3 regions of the Anaeroplasma sp. genome follow, and region 1 is predicted to be linked to each of the others. Evidence: riboswitches for the same ligand, from Rfam matches in the RefSeq annotation. Region 1 holds a riboswitch; each other region holds the start of a gene.
The links. Region 1 has a riboswitch for cyclic di-GMP ahead of SPJ17_RS06645 (immunoglobulin-like domain-containing protein). Riboswitches for the same ligand answer to the same signal wherever they lie in the genome.
Positions count from the first base shown of each region.

Region 2: another riboswitch for cyclic di-GMP. It lies ahead of SPJ17_RS04465 (hypothetical protein); the one in region 1 lies ahead of SPJ17_RS06645 (immunoglobulin-like domain-containing protein).
Region 3: another riboswitch for cyclic di-GMP. It lies ahead of SPJ17_RS08560 (hypothetical protein); the one in region 1 lies ahead of SPJ17_RS06645 (immunoglobulin-like domain-containing protein).

Region 1 is NZ_JAXFPY010000098.1:437-6,376, reverse strand. Features, by position in the region: gene SPJ17_RS06660 (lysophospholipid acyltransferase family protein) at 1-203, opposite strand, end outside; gene SPJ17_RS06655 (ATP-binding protein) at 307-1,503, shown strand; gene typA (translational GTPase TypA) at 1,633-3,459, shown strand; cyclic di-GMP riboswitch class I at 3,804-3,878, shown strand; partial or broken gene SPJ17_RS06645 (immunoglobulin-like domain-containing protein) at 3,932-5,940, shown strand, end outside.
Region 2 is NZ_JAXFPY010000067.1:48,184-54,123, forward strand. Features, by position in the region: gene SPJ17_RS04445 (DegV family protein) at 1-532, shown strand, start outside; gene SPJ17_RS04450 (potassium transporter TrkG) at 661-2,013, shown strand; gene SPJ17_RS04455 (TrkA family potassium uptake protein) at 2,010-2,774, shown strand; gene SPJ17_RS04460 (diacylglycerol kinase family protein) at 2,774-3,628, shown strand; cyclic di-GMP riboswitch class I at 3,867-3,946, shown strand; partial or broken gene SPJ17_RS04465 (hypothetical protein) at 3,997-5,940, shown strand, end outside.
Region 3 is NZ_JAXFPY010000125.1:194-6,133, reverse strand. Features, by position in the region: gene SPJ17_RS08570 (EAL domain-containing protein) at 1-1,969, shown strand, start outside; gene SPJ17_RS08565 (bifunctional diguanylate cyclase/phosphodiesterase) at 1,982-3,610, shown strand; cyclic di-GMP riboswitch class I at 3,719-3,794, shown strand; gene SPJ17_RS08560 (hypothetical protein) at 3,855-4,640, shown strand; gene SPJ17_RS08555 (hypothetical protein) at 4,668-5,759, shown strand; partial or broken gene SPJ17_RS08550 (hypothetical protein) at 5,763-5,940, shown strand, end outside.

The DNA.
Region 1 (5,940 bases):
TTGCCCTTTTTAATCTTTATATTCATAAATAGAGATGCTATCCAAAGTGGAATTAAATAAATTCCAAACCAAATGATGTATAGAATAGGAATAAATAGTACGAATATTAAAACCCACCACCATGTTGTATACGTTCCTGTAAAATAACAAATAACGCCAGATGTAGCAGTGGCTAAAAGAATAAGTATTGTATTAACGATCATAATAAAAACTCCTCATTGCTACTTTATTTTATCATTTTTCTTTTTTATTTTCTACATTTTCGATATAATTTAAGAGAAATATAGGGCAAAAGAGGTGCATTTTATGTTTTATGTAATGAATGAGATAAAAAAAGCATATATTTTAGATTCTATTTTGAATGCAAAGGATGATCAAAATCTTGCCAAACTTGCGGTAGGGAATCTAATATCCTTCTCTATAGAGCATGGAATAACAGGTAATCTTTATAAAAAATATATTTTGTATACTTTAATGTATAATGAAAATTCTTATACGAGAAGTATTGAATTGAATCAAAAAACAGAAGGACAATCCAATATTATCTTGATGGATTATCAGGAATATTTTGAATTATATAACAAGGAATTTGAATTCCTAAAGGAAACAAAATATTTCACCTTTAAAAGAGGTGAGGATACCTATTTAGCAACTATGCTAGATGATTTATATAATAAGATTGAGCAACTCAATAATTATTTAAATTTTGTTCATGCAATTGAAGGCTTCTATAAGGAAAAGGGACTATCGGATATGGCTATATATAAAGCCTTCCGTGTAGCGGATGGCATATTAAAGCCAATTAAAAATGTATTAAATATTACATTTAAGGATTTAATTGGATTAGAGTATCAAAAAAAGCTATTATGCGAGAATACAGAAAACTTTATTTTGGGTAAGCCTTATAATAATGTATTATTATATGGTGATGCAGGCACTGGTAAATCAAGCTCCATTAAGGCTTTAATTAATGAATATTTTGATAAGGGCTTAAGAATTATAGAGGTCTATAAGCATCAAATGGCAGAAATATCTAAAATTATAAACAAATTAAAAGCAAGACCATATCACTATATCATTTATATGGATGATTTATCCTTTGAGGAAAATGAAATTGAATATAAATATTTAAAGAGTATCATAGAAGGTGGTATTGAGCCTAAGCCTGAAAATGTTGTCATTTATGCAACATCCAATAGAAGACATTTAATTAAAGAAACAACAGAGGATAATGGGACCATATTTGATGATTTACATAGAAACGAAACACAGGCAGAAAAATTGTCCCTATCCTATCGATTTGGCCTTCAAATCTTTTATAGCTCTTTAACTCCATTGGAATTTCGATCTATGGTTTTGAAAATGGCAGAGGATCATAACATTCAAATGGATGAGGATCTTTTAATTAAAGAAGCCAATAAGTTCCAAATGAGAAGCGGTACATTATCCGGTAGATGTGCAGAGCAATTTATTAAATATTTATCGAATAAAATAGAAAAATAGCCCAATTCTTTAAGATATTTGAAATTATCCTTAAAGAAATCGGTTTACAAAGTAAAAAAATTGTGGAAATCAAAACTCATTTAATATATAATGAAACAGGTTTAAATTCTATAAAAAAGGGTGAAAATTATGGAAATTAGAAACGTTGCAATTATAGCTCACGTTGACCATGGTAAAACAACAATGGTTGATAAGCTTTTACAAAGCTCACATACATTTAGAGAAAATCAGCAGGTAGAGGAGTGCGTAATGGATAATAACGCACTAGAAAGAGAAAGAGGTATTACGATTCTTTCTAAGACTACTGCCATTAAATGGAAGGATACAAAAATTAATATTTTAGATACTCCAGGCCATGCAGACTTCTCTGGTGAGGTTGAAAGAATTATGAAGATGGTCGATGGAGTTGTTTTGATTGTTGATGCATATGAAGGTACAATGCCACAAACTAGATTCGTATTAAAGAAGGCATTTGAAGCACATTTAAAGCCAATCGTTGTAATCAATAAGGTAGATAAGCCATCCGCAAGACCTTTAGAGGTTGTTGATGAGGTATTAGAATTATTTATCGATTTAGGATGCGATGAGGATGAGCTTGATTTCCCAGTATGCTACGCTAGTGCTGTAAATAATACATCATCCTTAGATCCAGATCCATCTACACAAGCTCCATCTATGGGACCATTACTCGATATGATCTTAAAATATATTCCAGCCCCATCTATGGATTGTAATGCCCCACTTCAATTACAGCCTGCATTACTCGATTATACAGATTACACGGGAAGAATTGGTATTGGTAGAATTGTACGTGGTACAATTAAGTCTGGTGAGGTTGTATCCTGTTGTAGACTTGATGGATCGATTAAACAATTTAGAGTGCAAAAGCTATATTCCTATTTAGGACTTGATCGTATTGAAATTGAAGAGGGTGAGGCAGGAGATATTGTCGCATTCTCTGGACTTCCTGATGTATCTGTTGGTGAAACCATTTGTACTGTAGGTAAGGAAGAGGCTTTAGAGCCAATTCATATCTCAGAACCAACCGTACAGATGACCTTTGGTACAAATACTTCTCCATTTTGTGGTAAGGATGGTAAGATGGTCACTGCATCAAAAATTGAGGATAGGTTATTCCGTGAGGTTCAAAAGGATGTATCCTTAAAGGTAGAAAGAATTGGAAATTCTGAAGAATGGATTGTTTCTGGTAGAGGTGAATTACATCTAGGTATCTTAATTGAAACTATGAGAAGAGAAGGCTATGAATTCCAGGTTTCCCGTCCAAGAGTAATTATGAAGGAAATCGATGGTATCTTGTCGGAACCATATGAATATTGTGTTATCGATACTCCATCGGATACTGCAGGCTCCATCATTGAAATGATGGGTAACCGTCATGGTATTATGGAAACCATGTCCAATACAGAAACACAAACTAGACTTATTTATAATATTCCATCTAGAGGATTAATCGGATTTAATACAGATTTTATGACATTAACTAAGGGCTATGGTATTATCAACCATTCCTTCAGTGAATATAGACCTATGGAGGCCGTAAGTGTTGCTGAAAGAAGTGTTGGTGTATTAGTCTCTATGGCACAGGGTCAATCTACTGCATATTCCATTGGTGCACTTGAAGATAGAGGATCTATGTTTATTTCTCCAGGTGAGGAAATCTATGAAGGTATGATCGTTGGTGTTGCGAATAAGGATTTAGACTTAGCAGTGAATGTTGTTAAAGCTAAGCAGCAAACGAATACACGTTCTTCAAACAAGGATACAACAGTAGTATTAAAGAGACCTATTGTTATGGCACTTGAGCAATGTCTAGAATTCATCAACGAGGATGAATTAGTAGAAATTACTCCAAAGCATATCCGTCTAAGAAAGAAAATTCTAGACACTGTTGAACGTAAGAAATTTGATGCAAAAAGAAGAAGTGAAAAGGAATAAACTAGAGGGCTTTCATAAGCCCTTCTTTTCTTCTTTCAATTTTCTCATATTTAATATGCATAACTTCAATATTTAAACGATAGGCTTTTTTAGACATATTTTAAAAAAAGTCTAATTTAATTTTAGAGATTTTTTGTGAGACAATTTATGGATTTTCGGACAAAAATGAAGCATTTAAAGCATATTTTATTATAAATGTTTGAAAACACAAAATTTTATGCAACAATTTTGCTTTATTTGCCTAACTGGATGTGAGTTTAACTTTTATTTTTTAGGGGGAATCGATAGCTTGCGAATAAAATATATGTTGAAATCGTTTTTTTGAAATGATATACTTATGGCATATTGGATAAAGGCAAAACTAGAGTAATCTAGCGACGCAAAGCTATAGGGTCTTTACGAGACAGCCAGTTGCGATTTACATAAAAGTAATAGCAACTGGTTTTATTATTTTAAAAAGGGGGGCAATTCTATGAAGCATTTTAAGACTAAGTTTATAATCATTATAGCATCCATTGTTTCATTGATTGCTATTACATTAGGCGTTTATGCATATGTTTCTAGGATATCTGCAAGAGGAGAAATTAGTGTTTCAGCCACAACCATTAATGCTAAAACTACCTACACCTCATCAACGGATATCTTTGAATGGACCTATATAGAAGCTGGTGATATTAAGGAAATTAACATCACCACAGAAAATCAAACAGATGTTATTCTTCATAGATACTATAATATTCAATTAGCAAAAGACTTTACTTCTGATGAAAATCTATTGAAGGCAATTATTGTTTATTACAACAATACATATATTGGAACATTAAATGATGTTGTGAGCAAGCCTTTAAAAATAGAAGAGAAATATAATTTTATTGGACTTGCATCAAATAAAACCGATGGATTTAAATTTGAATTGCATCAAGCAGCAAAAAATTCTATTTTAGATAATAAGGATGTTAAAGTTACTATTACAACCTTTACTGAAAATGCCGATTATTATAAATATATTTTCGTTAAAAGCGAAGCAGATTTTAAAAAGGCAATCGATGATATGAATTCTGGTATGCTATCAGAAACTCCTACTATTGTTTTATGCAATAATATTACCTTAACAAACAATTACACAATTAGTGAACCTACGACCATCTATATGAATGGTTCTACACTAAATGGTGATTTAACAATTAATGATACAACTGCAACAGATCCTAATGCTTTATTAGAGGTATTCGGTGAGGGTGCATTTAATGGAACAGTTACCTTAGGAGATAATTATGATCAAAATGGTGCGATTAACCTAGTTAAAAACCATGTTAAGGATGTCTTAAAGGATGGAGTTTCGGCTGGTTCAACTACAAATATTTTAGGCCATTATGCATTCTATGGTATTTCTGTTTCAGCTATTACAAGATGTACTTTTACATCTCCAGATATAATTGTTCAAAATTCATCTAATGAGTATTACAATGCATTAGGTGCTGTTAAAGTTCATAATGATGAAATTATTAATTTTAAAATTTTAGGTTCAAAAACAGAACTAATTGATGGCACTTTAGCTCATTTACCACAAAACCGTACAATTTCATTGGATTTATTCTTGCCAACCTACATTCCTAGTCAAAATGCAAGTATCACATGGAAATCTAGTGATGAATCTATTATTACAAATACAGGTAAAATAACTGCAAAACGATTAGAAAATGCAGCAGTCACATTATATGCAGAAATAAGGGTAAATGAGAAAGTCTTTACTAGAACATTTAACTTTAAGGTATCTGCACATAATAATGAAATTAATTTCTATAAATTAGTTCAAGAAATATCTCCAATCGTAATTAGTAATGTTAGAAATAGTGAAGCAGATGATAATGAAGCTTTATATCATTTACCAATTGTAAACGATAATGGAGCATATGATTATAGAACATCTTATACATCCCCTGTAAATACAGAATTATTTAAATGGTCTGCTTATAGGAATATTGGACTTAAAAGTATTACATACAAAAAGGCTCCAGAGCAAGAAAAATTTGATTATATTACATTAGAGAATCCTAATAAATTATATTTAAATAATATTACTTTAAATAATTACGCAAGTATCACAATTACTGGTGATTTTGGTAATGAAGAAAAATATTCTACAAATATAAATATTAGTATATCTGTAGGTTCTAATACCCAATTACTAGAAAAAACATTCTCACAAATTAGTGACGAATTAAGCCAAATCTCTATATTAGGTAATATTTTATCTACAAGAATTCAAAATGGAATGGCAAATGAAAAAGGAGATTTCTCCTTAAGTACAAGATATCTTGATGAAGAAACAAATGAGTTAAGCGAGGATTATTCTGTAGAATATTCTGGCGAATCGAATATCATTACAAGCATTACAAAAAACGAAGAAACTGGAAAGTATGATTTTAGCATTAATCCTGAATATTTTAATGAATATGAAACAACAGTTGCATTTACAGC
Region 2 (5,940 bases), on a different contig from region 1:
TGTAACACAGCGTCAGCATACCCTAGATGCCATTAATCTTGCAAAGAAGGGCTATAGTGGAAAAGAGATTAAAGAGATCTTAGAAAGAGAAAAATTTAATTCAGATATTTATATTACATTAGATACTCTTTATTATTTAAAGAAGGGTGGAAGAATCACTCCTGCAGCTGCAGCCTTAGGTGGCTTATTAAAGCTTAAGCCTATTTTAACAATTAAGGGTGAAAAGCTAGATAAATATAGAATGAGAAATCGCGATTTGAATAATGCAAAGAAGATTATGATTTCTGCTTGTGAAGCATCCATCAATGGTTTTTTAAAGGATTTAGATGGTAGAACCGATAATGTATATTTAGAGGTTGCCTATACAGGTACGGATAAGGGCCCTGTATTAGAATTTATTAAAGAAATAGAAGAGGTTTTCCCTAATAGGCATATCGATTGCTGCCCACTTTCCTTATCTGTTTCTTGCCATATTGGTACAGGAGCACTTGCGATGGCGATATCTAAGGCTATTCCAGAACTTGAAGAATAACAAAATTGAGCCAAATGATTTGGCTCTTTTTTTCAAAATATATTTTTCGTAATCAATGATAAAAATGGCTTTTTCTTGTTTACATATAAAAAATATAGTATAATACAACATAAGTTGAGGTGTTGGATATGAAAAACAAAAAGATTCATCCCTACATTATAATCATTGTAAGCTTTTTAAGTATTATTATCGTTGGAACAATTCTTTTAGTTATGCCATTTACAACAAAGGACTATCATTCCATTGGATTTGTGGATTCTCTATTTATGGCAACCAGTGCTGTATGTGTTACAGGTCTTGCTACAAATAGTGTTACAAATTTTACGATTTATGGAAAAATCGTTATGGTAATACTTATGGAAATAGGAGGATTATCCTTCATTACAATCGCTATATTTTTCTATACGATGATTGGTGCTAAAATTGGAGTTTCCAATAGATTTTTACTTAGAGAGGCATTAAACCAACACTCTGTATCTGGTTTAATACCGCTCGTCAGAAAAATTGTTATTATATCCTTTTCTGTTCAAATTATATGTGCTGGAATTAATATGTTTTCCTTCACACATTATTTTGATAATTGGTGGGATGCATTAGGAGTATCCTTATTCCATTCTGCATCCGCATTTAATAATGCAGGATTTGATATTTTTGGCGATTTAGGTGAGGATTCCTTAATCCGATTTAAGGATGATATTTTAGTAAATATGACAACAATATCTATGATTATCATTGGATCTTGTGGATTTGTTGTAATAGATGATATCTTTAAAAAGAGATTTAAATGGAAGAGGCTCTCTCTTCATTCTAAGCTAGCTATTGTTACGACATTATTCTTAATCTTCGGTGGTGCATTACTCATTAAAGTAACACTAAGAGATCCAGATTTTACATGGCTTCAGGCACTTTTCGGGTCAGTAACCTGTAGAACTGCAGGCTTTACAACCTACAATTTAGCGAATTTAAAGGATTATCCAGGTGCTTATTTAATGTATGTTGTTTTAATGCTTATTGGTGCATCCCCTTGTGGTACTGGTGGTGGTGTTAAAACGACAACTTTAGCCGTCGTTTTAATTGCGATTGTGTTCTATGCAAGAGGTAAAAGTGCTAGAGCCTTCGGAAGAAAAATATCCAATGAGCAAATATTTAAAGCGTTTGTTTTAATTGGTATGTGTGTACTTATTGTATTCTTAGGTGCCTTCTCAGTAAGTATTGTACAGACAGATAGAACCTTAGCAGGTACAACAGATACGTATGGTATGCAAGAAATCCTATTTGAGGTTGCGAGTGCATTCTCAACAACAGGATTATCTATGGGTATTACTACAAGCTTAAATGCTGCAAGTAGAATTATATTATGCTTTATTATGTTCTTTGGTAGACTTGGCCCATTAACTATCATTGGTGTAGTGAATAAGAATTGGCTTGGTGCTTCAAAAGAAGAGATAAAATATGTAGAGGAGAATGTGATTATAGGATGAGAAAGATACAACAAAAGAAATCATTTATGATTATAGGTCTTGGTCGTTTTGGTGCAAATATTGCCAAGATGTTAGCAAATATGGATGCAGATGTTTTAGCTATTGATATTGATGAGGAATCCGTAACTAAGGTTGCTCCGTTTGTCCCACATTGCCTTGTTGCAGACTCCACAAAGGCAAATGCCTTAAAGGAGCTTGGAGCAAATCAAATTGACCATGCGGTAGTTGCGATTGGTAACAATTTACAGGCATCTATTTTAACCGTTTTAAATTTAAAGAACTTCGGTGTAAAAAAGATTACGGTTCGTGCAGACGAAGAAGGACATAAAGAGGTTTATAGAATGCTTGGAGCAACAGAGGTAATCATTCCTGAAGAGGCAACAGCACTTTCCTTAGCAAACCAAATCATGTCCGATTCCATTTTGGATTATTATCAGCTATCAGAGGATTACACAATGGTAAAGATCTCTGTTGGTGAGGGCTTTGAGCCTAAGAGCATTATCGATATGAATGTTCGTGTATTATTTGATGTAAATATTGTTGGTGTCATTAAAAATGATAAATTTGCAATTCCTAAGCCTATGGATTTAATTGTTCCAGGAGACATTTTAGTTGTTGTGGGTACTAAGGATAATTATTCTAAGTTTGAGCAATTCTTAAATGTTAAGTCAAAGCCAAAGGTAGAAGAAAAGAAGCCTGCCCCTGAAAAAAAGGCTCAAGCTAAGCCTAAAGCGAATGCTAAGGAGACAAAAAAGAAATAATGCGAGCTCTTTTAGTACATAATCCTAACAGTAGAAAAAGGCTTAAGACAAAAGAAATCGATTATATAAAAAAAGAATTGTCTGTGGAATACACCACAGACATTTTTGAAACTTTAGGAAGAGGCTCTATTAAAGAATATGTATCTATTCATGCGAAGGATTATGATTTAATCATTGCCTCAGGTGGAGATGGCACCATACATGAGGCTATAATAGGCATTCTAAATAGCAAGAAAAATCCTACTTTAGCCATCATTCCAAGAGGAACGATGAATGATGTAGCAAAGTGCTATAAAATACCTAAAAACCTTAAAAAATGCGTAAAAATCATTATAAAAGGAAATTCCATAGAAAGGAATGCATACCATGTAAATGATACGTATTTCCTATATGGACTAGCTATAGGTCGATATACTTCTGTATCCTATAGAGCAGATAAAAAGAAGGAACTGGGAAGGCTTGCCTATTATTTTGCTTGTATAAAGGATTTCTTTAAATCAAAAGCGACAGATGTAAACATAAATGGAATTAATTTAAAAATATCACAAGCATTTATTATTGATAATAAATACATGGCAGGATACCCTATAGAAGCTATAAATGATGATTCGATTCATTTGAAATACATCCTATCCAAAAATAGATTTATAGATACGTTTAAATTCCTTTTCTTTTTACTATCTAAAGCCAAAAGACATTCTAATGAAATTATAGGTAAGGATATAAAAATAGATGGAAAAAACATATGCTTTACTCTGGATGGAGAAAGATATATTACAAGCCATGCAACAATAAATAAGCTTAATAATGCAATAAAAATTATTACAGGAGAACAAAAGGAAATCATAATTTAGTTGTGATTTTCTTTTCTTTTGGGTTGGGAAGCATCACAATATTTTTGCATTGATTTCTATTATTATTCGTATTATAACGAAGGCTTTATCTGTTACATAAACAATATTTATGTTATTGTACCTATTCAAAAAACAGACAATAAATTTAGAGATTATTTTCATTTTTAAGATATTGAAAACGTTTTTATTTTGTGATATACATAAATATAGAATATTTATGAAAACACAAGTATAGAAAAAGTAATAAAGGCAAAACTAGAGTAATCTAGCGACGCAAAGCTAAAGGGGCCATAGGGAGATGGCTAGCCAGTTACCGATTATATTGGGGGGACTGGCTTTTATTCTTCAAAAACGTAGGAGTGAGATTTATGAGTACAAGAGAAAGGACAACTAGAAAATGGGTAACCAAAGTTTTATCTGTAGTTGCAGTATTGGTTGCCCTTTTTGTGCTTGTCTTTTCTTTATTCTCAAATCCTTTTACTCGTGTATATGGTTTATCAAAGGAAGTATCTACAGAAGCAGAATTAAAGAGTGCACTTGAAGCACCAGAGTATGATGAAATTATTGTTACAGCATCGATTACATTAACAAATGGTACAACCTTAGATGGTGATTTAGATGACGATGGGGTAAGAAAGACCATTCGTGCTTTAGTTACAGGTACAACCGATCAGGGTGTAATCAATAGCAATGCATCCAATTACACACTATTCTATATTGCAAAAAATGCAACAGTACATATTAACAACTGTATCATTAAGGGTGGAAGAAATAGTGCTATCGTTAATGGTGCAAGCGATAGTGCAACCTCAAATAATTCCACGCTTTATATCGATAAATCACAAATCTCTAATTCAGGTTCAGCATCCACTCATGGTGGTGGTATAAGAAATACCGTTGGAGGTAAAATTGTACTTACCAATTCATCAATTACAAGAAATGTTGCTGAATATGGTGCTGGATTCCAAAATCAGCAAGGTACATTTATATTAGATAATTGTTCCGTTTCTGAAAATAGAAGCTTATCCTATGGTGGTGGCGGTGGAGAAAACACGGGTAACAACAAGGGGAATGGCACAAATGCTTATATGTATATTTACAATTCCACGATTGCAAATAATACCTCAAAGGAAATTGGTGGAGGTATCAATAACTGTAAGAATGGTAATTTATATGTAATTAATTCAACTGTTGCAGGTAATGCAACAACGAATGGTACATTTTCTGGTGGTGGTATTGGTAATAATGATTCTACCCTAGTTTGTACAAACTCAATTTTATTAGACAATGTATATCTTTCTAGCGATACAGTAGAAGAACAGGATGCCTATGAATATTCTTCTGGTTCTGTAACGCTTGAGGGCTGTGTATATGGCACAGTAACAGGTAAGACAGCAGCTCTTGCGAATGCAATTAAGGTTGAGGATTCCTGCTATAAGGCAAGTGAGGATGATTCTGTATTTGCAGCAACAAAGACAGGATCCTTAATTAATGAAGATGGCTCACAGGGTACTCTAACCTATAATCAGGTTGCTTTAGTTAAGGATGAAAATGGAGTTACCTATGCTCCAATTGCATCCGATTCTATGGCAATATCTGGCAATTCAAGCCTAACACCAGTAAAGGTTGAATTTGATCATTCCAATTTATCTGATATTACCTATAATACAGGAGATTCTTGCTCAAGCACAACCATAGCTCCAACGACCATTGGTGGTGGTATGGCAATGAAGGATAGCGAAAGAATTGTAACAGTTACAGTTTTCGTAAACCAAGACTTCCAGGTTAGTGGTGGTACAGTATATGGAGATTCCTATATTGTTGATACTGAGGGGACAACAGATATTACACTTTCTGCAACTCAAAAGGCAAATAAGGAAAATGAAACTGTTGTGTGGACACTTGTAAACGAGGATAGCAAGGAGCTTACCATCATCTCAACAGAAAATCCTTATACCATTGATACATCCTCCTCAAGTGATATCATGCAAAATTCATGGGATGCATCTAAAAATGCATATGATATTGTATTACAGCCAATTTGTATGTCCTTAGATTGTATAGCTGCCGATAAGAGTGTAGATTTAAGTTGGAATTTATCATGGTCGAATACGTATTCTAACTCCTATAACTTAACAAATACGATTTCAAACTATGAGGTATATTATGGATTAGTTAATGATTTTAATTCATCATCAACTACCTATTATCAAGAAACAACAAGTACCAATATTACCGTAAGTGGTTTATCAAATGAAACAACATATTATTTCTTTGTTGTACCTAAGTTTAATAACAAAAAGACAGAGGAT
Region 3 (5,940 bases), on a different contig from region 1:
TGATACGGATGGTGCAATTGAATATACTACAGTAGATCCTTCTATAGGATTTAGATTCTTAGTAGATAACATTTCAACCGATTATGGTATTGAAATGACTACTCTAAACAATCATGAGGATATCAATATTGTATTAAATGTTGGTCAGTCTGTTGTATTCTCTGCAAAATATATTGATTATTTAGATTCCTACTATGGTACAGTAATTGTACTAGGTGATAACTTCTTAGGTATCGATTGGGTAATTCAGCAGGCTGTAATCTATTTCGTTGCTGGAGTAATCGTTACGATTGCAATGCTTGGAATTATGATTTTAGGTGTAAGAAAGTGCTCACAGCTACTTAGAGCTGACCGCCACGCAGTACAGGCTACTAAGGCAATGGTATTAAGAATTGATCCAAATGGTAAGATCATATTTACAAATAAAACATTTAAGCAAATGTATGGTGTTACAAGAAAGCTTTTAAATGTTGATGAATTTATTGATGTTGAAACAAATGAGCCAATCATTAAAACAATAAAGGAAAATAAAGCATTTGAATGTAAGGTTCCTATGGACCTATATGATGAAGAAAATGTAAAATTCTTACATTTATCTCCATTATTCATTTCCAATAGCTATTATCTAATGGGTACAGATATTACAACAGATTATAGAATGCGTAAGCATCTAGAAATCATGTCTGGTAAGAATTCTGTTACGAAGTGTGATAATGGATTCACACTGGAAAACCAATTTGAAAAGATATTAGAAAACAACCAAGGCTATAATGTAGCCTTCGTTGAAATCAATATTACTAAGTATGCAGATATCATCCAAGTCTTTGGTAAGACGGTATATAATCAATTATTAATTCAATTATTAGATATGATTAAGGATTCCTTTATGGAGCATAAGGTATATCATATCGATGAATCTAAGTTTATGGTTATTGTACCTAACGATGAATTCGCAAGTGTACAGCCATTAATCAATGAATTCTTAGATTTACTTCAAAGACCTATTACGGTTAAAGCAAATAATATCTATTTAAAGACTAAAATTGTAATTTATAATGTTAAATCTACAGATTTTCAAGAAATTAAGCTTGATGATATAAGGGTTAAGCTAGACTTAGCTTATAGAAATATGTCATCCTTAACAGGTAAGGATTATATTATCTATGAGCCTACAATGGATGGTATTATCTTAGCTGCAGATGAAATGGAGCACGATATCGAAATGGGCTTAATTGGTCGTGAATTCCAAATGTGGCTACAGCCTCAGTTTGATGTATTCAACAACAGAATTGATGGCTTTGAGGCATTAATTCGTTGGATGAATCCAAAATATAGAGATAAATCACCGCAGCTATTCATTGAGCTTGCTGAGCAGCGTGGTCACATGCTAGATATTGGTAAGTTTGTTATTACAGAATCCTTCAAGCTTGCAAAGAAGCTTGAACCATATGGAGTGCATGTTTCTATTAACGTATCTCCAGTACAGCTACTACAGGTAGGTTTTGTACAGCAATTAATTGATGAATTTAATTCAAATGAGCTAAAGAAGGGCTCTATAGCAGTAGAAATTACAGAAACATTATTAATGGGTTCTATGCAGCTCATTACAGAAAAGCTTAGATTACTTAGAGAAGCTGGCTTCCATATTCATTTAGATGACTTCTGTACAGGTTACTCTTCTATGCTATATTTAAAGGATTTACCAGTAGATACCTTAAAGATTGATAAGGAATTTACAAAATATATCGAAACAAATAAGGTACACGAAAATATCGTTAAGACGATTTGTGCCTTAGGTAATGCCCTAGATCTTAACTTAATTTGTGAAGGTGTAGAAACACAGGAACAATCCGATATGGTTAAGAAGATGGGCTGTAGAGTAATTCAGGGTTGGTTAATTGGTAAGGCAATGCCATACGATGATGCAGTTGAATTATTAGAGATGTACAATACCAAGAGTAAGAAGTAGGAGGTATGGACTATGAGATTTTTAATTTCTGATGGCGGAGCTATTGTATTAGTTTTCGTTTCATTAATCGTTACTTTAGGACTAGGTTTCTTGTTATATTGGTTAATTCGTAGAAACATACGTAAGGAAAAGGAAGAATCTGAGGTTATTGTTGAGGATGCAGTAACAAGAAGAGCAATGGAGGATTCTGTTCGTAATTACATTAAAAAGGTTGACCGCTTCGGTGCGATGACATTAATGTATGTAGATATTGATGGATTTTCCGATTTAAATGAAGTATTCGGCCATGAGGCATGCGATTTAATGCTTAAAGAAATTGCAACAAGAATCCTAAGAGTAATTCCATATAATGCATCTGTATGTAGATATCAAAATGATGAATTTATGGTATTTATTAAGGATGAGGATAACTTCGCAAGACTTGAATCGATTGCATCTAAGATTGTTACAGCTGCACAAGCACCATACCAGGTATTGGTTGGTGAATCCATTACACTTTCTGTATCCGTTGGTATGGCCTCATATCCTAATGCAGGTCAAACCTTCGAAGAATTATATTCCAATTTGGAATTAACCACTTACGTATCTAAGCGTGATGGTGGTAATAAATATACAAACTTCTATGCGACAATCAAGGAAGAAGAATATGATAATATGGCTTACTTCCAAGAAGTTAAGCAAGCGATCCAAAAGAAGGAATTCGCACTTTACTTCCAGCCTATTCTTGATTTAAAGAATAAGCTAATGAATGGTGCTGAGGCCCTAATGCGTTGGAATCACCCAACGAAGGGTATACAGTCTCCAGCAACCTTCTTAAAGGTCTTAGAGCAATCTGGAGACATCAAGTGGGTCGGTGAATGGGGTATGGAAACTATGATCCGTATGCATAACAGCATGGCAGAAAAGTTCCCTACGGTTCCACTTAGATTTTCACTAAACTTATCTACGAAGCAGCTACTTGACCCACACCTTGCAAACTCATTCATTGAAATCATGAATAAGAACCAAGCAAAGCCTGAGTGGTTCATGTTAGAAGTTAATGACTTCATGATGGTAGAAAGAATCGCAGTAATCAAAACAAACATCTACAAGCTTCGTGACTATGGCTTCAAGATTGCAATCGATGGATTTGAGCTTGATGGACAATCTGTACAAAACATTCAGAAGTCCCCTGTCGATGTTATTAAGCTTGGTAGAAACTTCCTTAAGGATGTTGAAAACAACTTCATGAAGGAAAGATTCTTACAAATTTTAGTTAAATATGCAGAGGATAACAACAAGGAATTAATTGCTGAGGGTATCGAAACTGCAGAAATCACTAAGTACGTTAAGGAACAGAATGTATTCTTAGGTCAGGGTTACTATTTTGCGAAAGCATTAAGTGAAGAAGCATTCGAAGAATATATTGAAAAACGTCAATATCAAGTATTACTTGATGATGTATCCGCTCTTGAGGATAATGAAGCATTATTCAAGGAAATGCATTCTGATGATGTAGTACTTGAAGAAGATCATGAGGAAACTCCAGAAGAATACTTAGATCGTATTTCTAGAGAATCCCGCACAAATAACGATTATGATGATACTGAAGGAGACGATTTATTGGTCTCGGATCCTTCAGATGATGATCTATTAGTTTAAAAAGAACAAATAGACACTTTAAAAAAAATGCCTAACAAAATTTCACATAATTAACGGATTTCATACCAAAATTGGTTGACAACGTTTTCTAAAGGCCCTATAATTTTAAGTAGTTAAAGGCAAAACTAGAGTAATCTAGCGACGCAAAGCTACAGGGACCAAAATAGGTCAGCCAGTTGTCATTTTGGAAGTGTAATCCAGAATGGCATTTTTATTTTCTAAAATGACGAAGGAGGTAGCCTAGATGCCAAAAAAACTTGTATCCTTATGGAAATCGAATTTCTTTAAAATGGCACTATTGATTTTGTTATTTGTTGCGGCTGCCTTGATTATCATGGCTATGTGGCTTGGACAAGAAGCAGGACAATTTGTGATTCGTGTTCAATCAGGCGATGTACAAAAAAGTATAGGTGTCACTCTTGATTTAGATGAAGAGAATCCATCTGCTAGCTTAGTTGCAGACCCAATGACAAATATGAACGATTATTCTCCAAGATATTTCTTGGAGGAGGATTACCAAACTTTAAGAGAAATTTGTAAACCAACAGGATTTAATCCTATAGACAATAACTCATTATATGTTTATACGTTCTATATAAAAAATACATCACAATCCGGTGGTGTTGGTGTAAATGTGCAGTTAACATATTCTAATGTTACAAATTATTCTGATGAGATTATTAGAGTTCTTACTTATTATGAATCTTATAATGTTTCTGACCCTCACTTGTATCAGAAACCTGATTCACTTGAAAGAGCTCATGCATTGGATAAATATAAGGATGTAACATCGATTGAATATCCAAGCTATATTATCACTCCTGCATCATTTGCAAATTCGTCAAATCCTTCAGGTGGAACTGTATTTGACGATCAGCAGATTAATATCGGTTATGGTCAAGGAATGAATTATGTAAAGTATTCTATATTATTATGGTTAGAGGGAGATGATCCTGATTCCGAGTATTATGGAGAGGCACTTTACAATGGAACTATTAAATTTGAAATGCTAATCAAAGTATTGATGTAGCAGCAATTTAGTAAAGGAGGTTGAGGTATGAAAAGAAACATAACGAGAAAGTTAATAATGGGTCTTACATCAGTTGCAGCTACTGCAGTTTGTCTAACCTCAACAACCTACGCTTGGTTTGCGAGAAACGCAAATGCATGGACCGATGAATTTGATATTCATATTCATACGGATGAAGGTCTTGAGATTTCCGTAGACGGAGTACATTTTGTTGATACAATCACAAAAAGCGAGCTTACAAAAGCAATTGCACTTCAAAGATATAATTTAGTTAATGATGAAAACAAGACATTAAATGATTTTACAAGTGATGAAGTAGAATCAATGGTAAATACTTATGGCGAAACAGTACTTGGTGCTGTATCTCCAAATAAAAATTGGCAATTCTATGGATTTAATACAATAGATAATGTAAAGGATCCATTAGATTATATAGATGGTGATTATTTTAAACCATTTGCTTTAACAGAAAACAAGCTATCGGCTTCCTATTTGAAATTTGATTTATATTTTAGAGCAATCCCATCATCGAATCATCCGAAGGAAAAATACAAATTAGTATTTGCGGATAGTGATCATGAGGAAGGCTTAGGTGAATCATATATTAAGGCTGATCCATCTGAAGTACCTTTAGATAATTCATTAAATATCTTACCTTCTTTAGATACAAGAGAAAATCCAGCTACAGTAGGATTATATGAATCAGGAGAAAAAATCACTATTAATCCAGCAAACGCAATGCGAATTGGTGTTGTAGGAAGTGAAGGTGATTTAATCTATGAGCTTAACGACGGATATGGTTCTAGTGCATACAAAAATGCAACAGATGATTTGCATAATCCGGCAGTTAATCCAATGGTGACATATTTCAATAATACACACAAGCGTGCAAAGAACGGTCTTTATTTAAAGGATTATGATACGGAATATGTTGAAACAGTTAAGAATTTTGATGATTTGTATCCTTTAGGAATATTCGAAAGAGATACCGAAGGGAATTACAATATTGTAAGAGCAACCTTCTACATTTGGTTAGATGGTTACGATGCAGATTATCTTCCACGTGTGGATACAGAATCAATCCGCTTCTTCCTAAACTTTACAAAGGTGGAGGGATAAGATATGAAGCAAAAAGCAATTAAATTAATTTTATCTGGGGCAGCTTCATTAGCACTAGCAGTATCCCTAACCGCTACAACATTTGCCTATGTATTGATTGGCAATAATGCCACAGTAGATGAATTCGATTTTAAGGTTGAAGGCCAAGAAGGATTAATGATTTCCTTAGATGGAACTAATT